3 regions of the Pyruvatibacter sp. HU-CL02332 genome follow, and region 1 is predicted to be linked to each of the others. Evidence: predicted binding sites of a transcription regulator. Region 1 holds the regulator's gene; each other region holds the start of a gene.
What was found. Region 1 encodes PhoB, which activates phosphate uptake and scavenging genes when phosphate is short. Its sites were predicted from a motif close to TGTCATNNANCTGTCAT; they were not measured.
Positions count from the first base shown of each region.

Region 2: ABXH05_RS00560 (PhoX family protein) is a predicted target of PhoB. The motif match lies at 1,411-1,427, and genes of this name have one in related genera.
Region 3: ABXH05_RS00035 (BtaA family protein) is a predicted target of PhoB. The motif match lies at 1,362-1,378, and genes of this name have one in related genera.

Region 1 is NZ_BAABWK010000001.1:1,962,123-1,964,390, reverse strand. It holds gene ABXH05_RS09330 (GcrA family cell cycle regulator) at 1-493, shown strand, start outside; gene phoB (phosphate regulon transcriptional regulator PhoB) at 596-1,297, opposite strand; gene phoU (phosphate signaling complex protein PhoU) at 1,351-2,085, opposite strand; gene pstB (phosphate ABC transporter ATP-binding protein PstB) at 2,183-2,268, opposite strand, start outside.
Region 2 is NZ_BAABWK010000001.1:115,815-118,082, reverse strand. It holds gene ABXH05_RS00560 (PhoX family protein) at 1-1,357, opposite strand, end outside; gene ABXH05_RS00555 (DUF1330 domain-containing protein) at 1,484-1,792, shown strand; gene ABXH05_RS00550 (gamma carbonic anhydrase family protein) at 1,830-2,268, shown strand, end outside.
Region 3 is NZ_BAABWK010000001.1:4,500-6,767, forward strand. It holds gene ABXH05_RS00030 (class I SAM-dependent methyltransferase) at 1-9, opposite strand, end outside; gene ABXH05_RS00035 (BtaA family protein) at 16-1,251, opposite strand; gene dxs (1-deoxy-D-xylulose-5-phosphate synthase) at 1,441-2,268, opposite strand, start outside.

The DNA of each region.
Region 1 (2,268 bases):
GCGCGTTGAACAGCTCAAGCAGATGTGGCTCGACGGGCTGAGTGCCAGTCAGATTGCAGCCCGGCTTGGCGGCGTCACTCGTAATGCCGTGATTGGTAAAGTGCACCGTCTGGGCCTGTCAGGCCGTGGTGCACCCACCCGCGTCACCCGTCGCCGCCCTGCAGCGCCGCGCGCGCCGCGTGCAGCGTCAACGGCAGCGCCCCGGCGTGAAACGGCCAGTAAGAAGACAGCCGTTGCTCCGGCGCCAGAACCCGAAGAGCTAGAAGTCATCAGCGACCCTGATGCCCAGGCAAACCTTCTGGAGCTCACCGAACAGACCTGCAAGTGGCCAAATGGTGATCCGGGCGACGAAAGCTTCCACTTCTGCGGGCAGCGTTCTGCACCCGGCCTGCCCTATTGCGCAGCCCACGCCAAGAAGGCCTATCAGCCACTTCCTTCCCGTCGGGAACGCAAGGATCGTCCACGGCAGTTTCCAAACCGCATGATCGGTTAAGGCCGGACACAAGTTTTCACGTCTTTTCCAAGAAGACGGCTTCAACAAAAAGGCGGACCGCCAAACGGTCCGCCTTTTTCGTTTTCGCGCCTGACGTTTCTGCTAATCGCGGAAGTGTTCATCCAAAGCGTAGCCGGCAGAACGCACAGTACGGATGGGATCCTGCTCGCCAGGATTGTTCAGGGCTTTGCGCAACCGACCGACATGCACATCCACGGTGCGGGCTTCCACATAGACGTCTGACCCCCAAACCGCATCCAGCAGCTGCTCGCGGCTGAACACACGACCGGGATGCTGGATCAGGTGATCAAGCAGGCGGAATTCGGTTGGCCCGAGATGAATTTCCCGCTCGCCTCGCCGCACACGGTGGGATGACCGATCAACCGCCACATCGCCGAAGGTCACAATGTCGTCTGTCAGGGCTGGCCGAATACGGCGCAGGACTGCCCGGACGCGGGCGAGAAGCTCGGTCATGGAAAAGGGCTTGGTGATGTAGTCGTCAGCGCCCGTATCCAGCCCGCGAACACGATCCGCTTCTTCGCCGCGTGCGGTCAGCATGATGATAGGAATGTTGCGTGTTTCGCTGCGCCCCCGAAAGCGACGGCAGAGCTCAATGCCTGAGACCTGCGGCAGCATCCAGTCCAGCAGGACCAAATCAGGCTGCTGCTCATCCACAATCATCGTGGCTTCTTCGCCGTCAGCTGTGGTTGAGACCCTGTAACCCTCTTTTTCAAGATTGTATTGCAGCAGGGTCGTCAGTGCGTCTTCGTCTTCAACGATGAGCACGAGGGGTTGCGTTTTCATTGGTCTTGCCCCGGACATTGCTTTTGCAGCTGATGGCGCGGTCGAGAGTTGCATCATGACTGCGGTGGTGTTTCTGCGTCAGCTGGGAATTCCATGTTTGTGACACTGGTCGTGTCACCCTTTGGCCGGTTCTCTCCAAGCGCTTCACCGGTCACAAGGAACTGAATGGTTTCTGCGATGTTGGTGGAATGGTCGCCGATACGTTCAAGGTTCTTGGCGACAAACAGAAGATGGGTGCACAGGGAAATCGTGCGCGGATCTTCCATCATGTAGGTGAGCAGCTCCCGGAAGAGGGAGTTGTACATCTCGTCAATCTCTTCGTCGCGCCGCCAGACGACCATGGCACGCTCATTGTCGCGCTGGGCGTAGGCATCAAGCACTTCCTTGAGCTGATTGAGGACCTGACGGCCCATGCGCTCAAGCCCCTGCATGGCACGACCCGGACTTGCCTGATCCACAGCCAGCGCGCGCTTTGAAATGTTCTTGGCCAAATCACCAATGCGCTCAAGGTCCGATGAGATCTTGATGGCGGAGACTGTTTCGCGCAGATCAATCGCCATTGGCTGGCGCAGAGCAATCAGGCGCAGCGCCTGCGCTTCAATGTCCACCTCAAGAGCATCAATCTGCTTGTCAGATGCAACGGTCTGTTCCGCCAGCGCGCGGTCGCGGCGGGTAATCGCTTCAATGGAGTCGGCCAGCTGCTTTTCAGCAAGGCCGCCCATGCGTGCGAGGCTTTCGTTGATACTATCGAGAGCCTCTTCAAAGGACGTAACGATATGCTCTTGCACTTGGGGTCTCTCCCGATTGGGCCTTAGCCCGGTGTGGCATTCAGCCTGACGGCCCAACTATGCGGACCTTGCTGAACAGTCTAGGTGCATCGGCCGACTAACCAAAACGACCGGTAATATAGTCCTGTGTCCGCTCATCGCGCGGGTTGGTGAAAATCTGTTCCGTATCGCCTTCTTCCACCA
Region 2 (2,268 bases), 1.8 Mb from region 1:
CATTGTCCGGGGTCAGCGGCCCTCGTCCATGTATGAGGGGCATCCAGGCCAGTGTGCCGTCGTCATTGAATTTGGCGACGCTGAGAACACCTGAGTCCAGCAAGCCGAAATTCGATGCACGGTCGTTGGTGTTCACGGTGCCGTCGCTCACGAAGCGATAGAGATAGTCAAACCGCTGGTCGTCACCCATATAGATGACCAGACGGCCATCCTTGTTGACGATGCTTTCGGCGCCCTCATGTTTGAAGCGTCCAAGAGCCGTGCGCTTCACGGGTGTTGATGTGGGATCGAGCGGATCAACTTCGACCACCCAGCCAAAGCGGTTTGCCTCGTTGGGTTCCTTATTGATGTTGAACCGGTCGAAATGGCGGCCCCAGTCGTAGCCGCCGCCCATGGCCACGCCATAGCGGCAATAGTTGCGGGCCTCGGGATGGCTGGCGTCTCCCGCCGCGCATGCGGCCTCAAGGTCGCCAGCGGTAGCGCCTTCGCGCTCGGCGTCATCCAATTCGCCAAGGAAATAGAAGTGGAAGTTTTCTTCTGCCATCAAATAGGTGCCGTAGGGCGTGATGCCGCCGGCGCAGTTGTTGAGCGTGCCGACGACGCGGGTGCCCGTCGGGTCGGCATTGGTCTGCAGGCGTGGATGGCCGGCAGCCGGGCCGGACAGATCCATGGCCGTGGAGCGGGTGGTGATGCGCCGGTTGAGCTTGCTGTCGGCAACGACACGCCATCCCCCGTCACTGGTCTGTGCGACCTCGATGATTGATCCGCCATGGGCCGCCATTTCCGTTGCGGCGAGTTCTTTGGGGCTCGTGTTGCGCAGGTCATGGGGGAACATGATGTCCCTGGAGGTGAACTCGTGATTGATGCACAGCACACCCCGCGTGCCGTCGTCATTCAGGGGCACAAACCCCACATAGTCGTTGTTGTAGCCAAACTGTTTTTCCTGCGCGTCGGCATCAGGCGCACCGGGCACGAAAGTCGGCGCGTCGGCCAGCACCGGGTCACCCCAGCGGATGAGGATGTCGGCTGAGTACCCTGGCGACACCACATGGTCTGTGGAGACCCCGTGGCTGACCTCTGTGAAGTCTGCCAGTGATCCGGGCTTGGGAGCGAAAGAGCTGACTGCCGGCACGTCCAGGGACTCATCCTCGCCGCAGGCGGCAAGAAGGGCTGCAGGAGATGCGGCGAGGGCTGCATAGGTAGTTGTGCCCAACGCGCCTTTCAAAAAGCTGCGACGTCCCATGCGAGCTGCGGCGACCTCGCCGAAGGTTGCGACATTCGCGGGGCTGGAGCGTCGGTCTTCGGTTGGCTCAAGAGCGACGCCGCAATTTACATCTGATGTCTTACGTTCGCTCATTGTCTGCTTCCTGATGTTCAAGTGCTGTTGCAGCGACACATTATGGCATTGCGATAACACGGTCATGACGGCGAGTTTGTTTTCCGCTCACATTCGCCATGGGAACAGCCAATGGGAAGAGGACAGATGACTGTATATGCGATTGTGAGCATTTGTATTCATGACCGGCCGACCTATGACCGTTATGCCAGCCGTTTCTTTGAGGTGTTTTCAAAATTTGATGGCCGGTTGCTTGTGTCGGACGAACATCCCGAGCTTCTGATGGGGGACTGGCCCTATGACAAGCTCATCATGATGTCGTTCCCCGATGCGGATGCCTATTACGCCTGGGCCCATTCGCCTGAATATCTGGAGATTGCCAAGGACCGCGAAGCGGCCACCGTGGGAACGGGTGTCCTGGTCAAAGGGCTTGCTCCTGCTGCTGCTGTAGGTTAGCGCTGATGAGGAAATGATCCTCAGGAGTGCTCTAACCATGGCGATTTACGAACTCGACGACCTCAAGCCACAGCTGCCCGGCGACGGCAATTTCTGGGTCGCCCCCAGTGCATCTGTCATGGGCAATGTCATCATGAAGCCGGATGCAAGTGTCTGGTTCGGTGCCACAGTGCGTGGCGACAATGAACCGATCACCATTGGTGAGCGCTCCAATGTGCAGGATGGGTCCGTGCTTCATTCAGACCCCGGCATGCCGCTCACCATCGGGCCGGATGTCACCATCGGGCACATGGTCATGCTGCATGGTTGCACCATCGGCGAGGGCTCCCTTATCGGCATCGGGTCTACGGTTCTCAATGGCGCGAAAATTGGCAAGGGCTCGATCATCGGTGCCCACGCGCTGGTGACCGAAGGCAAGGAGATTCCCGATGGCGTTCTGGCGGTGGGGTCCCCTGCAAAGGTTGTGCGTGAGTTGA
Region 3 (2,268 bases), 2.0 Mb from region 1:
GTCACTCATGCGTCGTCAGCCCTTGAAGACATACAGATGCATACCGCCATAGATCGCCGACCGGTCTCGCTTGGAATAGTCCAGGCTCTCCTCCGCGCGATAGTCCCAGCGCTCCATGATGGCGTCACCAACGCGGCCCGGCAGGATAGTAGGAGCACCTGCTGTTCGGAAAACGACCCGCGCACCAGGCTGGGCCGTGCGGGTGATCTCAGCCCAGAGTTCATTGAGCTGGGCATCCGTCATCCAGTCCTGAGCATCAAGCAACACATAGGCATCAAGTGTTGCATCCTGCTCCCTGTTCAGCTGTTCAGTGAAGGAGCGATGGCAGACCTTCACCCGGCGGGCTCGGTCTCGCACATCAGTGTAGTGATCCGCCTGCAGATATGGGGGAAGTGGGCCAGACGGGCCAGAAGCGTAGCCACGCCCAAACGCCTGCCAGGCAAAGTAGTTATCTTTCATCTCAAACCCGCAGGCGAGCTTCTCCAGACGCGCCTTGAGAACAGCAGCCATGTCGCCATTACCATCTGCAGCAAGGGCTTCGTACTGGGCGGGAGGGATACCAAGACCATAAAGCGACATCTTTTTCGACGTCACCCAACGCACCATGCGGCGGTCAAACAGGGGGGCAAGGGCCGTATCAAAAAACGTCCGCTGCTCGTCAATCGTCCGAGCCCAGACAATATGGCGGGGGTCCGTACCATGCAGGCGTGCCATCCAGTGGGCCACGCCAATGAAGTACCCAAGCAAGCCGTGGTGATAAAGATCGCGAGAGAACAGCGAAATGCGCCGCTGCAGCATCCAATCGCGGCCCTCCCAGTATTTGCGGCTCTCTTTGTCCAGACGCTCCTGTACGAAACGCATGTAAGCGTTGACGTTCGCCTTGGCGTCCGCCTCCCCAAAGAACCGATAAAACGCCTCATAGGTCGGCATGCCCTGCGCCGCAGCCAGCTTGAGCCGTGTGAGCGCCAGATGGGCGCGGTTAAGATCAACCGCGATGATTTCTTTCGGGTTCGCCGTCAGATAGGACAGCACATTGCACCCGCCAGATGCGATGGTCAGCATCCGAGAATCCGGCGTTAGGGCCAAGGCCTCAAGGTCAACCTTGGGATCTTCCCAAATCTGCGGATAAACCAGCCCTTTGAATGCAAAGGTAAACAGCCGCTCCAGAAAACCAGCACGCGAAGCGGCCTCGTTTTGATGAACTGCGGATTGAAGGTTCTTACGGGTCTGCTGAAGTGATGACGGCGGCAAGGGAAACTCCTTGCAGGCCGGCATCCACCTCGACGCACATCCGACAGGGCCTGCATGCCGCCGGGAAGACTCACGAAAATTCGTGGGTTCCGGTCAGTAGCAGGCAGGCAATGACGCTTTTGTCACAGCAAAACGTAGGCTGCGTGACGCGACAGCGACATTGTCATGACTGGACGTAAGAGCAGCGTACTACTCGGCGCCAATACCCGCAGCAGCGACAGCACGGCTTTCGTCAATGCCAAGCGCATCCAACACCCGAACCACAATGCCAGCAGCATCAAGGCCTGCTGCCGTCACCTGCGCAGCAGGTTTGTCGTGGTCGATGTAGATGTCCGGCATGAAGATCGGAACAAACCGGGCATTGCCCGTATCAAGTCCCTGACGGGCCAGGCTGTCATAGACCAGCGTTGAGAAGCCGCCGATTGATCCCTCTTCAACAGAGATCAGGAGCTCATGGTTCGTTGCCAGCTGCTTCACAAGGTCATCATCGATCGGCTTGGCAAACCGCGCATCGGCGACAGTTGCTGAAAGCCCCATGGCAGCAAGTTTGTCTGCTGCGGCCAGCGCATCCTGACGGCGTGCACCATAGCTGAGAATGGCAATCTTGCTGCCCTCGCGAAGAACCACGCCCTTGCCGATTTCGAGGATACGACCCTGTTCGGGCATCTCGACGCCAGCGCCTTCGCCACGCGGATAGCGCAGAGCGATGGGGCCTTCGTCAAAGGCAGCCGAGGTAGCGACCATGTCTGTCAGCTCGGCTTCATTGCCTGCCGCCATAATGGTCATGCCCGGAACGCAGCCAAGAAACGCCACATCATAGGCGCCCTGATGGGTCACACCGTCCGCACCCACCATACCGGCGCGGTCAATTGCAAAGCGGACCGGCAGCTTCTGGATCGCCACGTCATGAATGACCTGGTCATAGCCGCGCTGCAGGAAAGTTGAATAGATCGCCGCGAACGGCCGCATGCCTTCCGCAGCCATACCGGCACAGAAGGTCACGCAATGCTGTTCGGC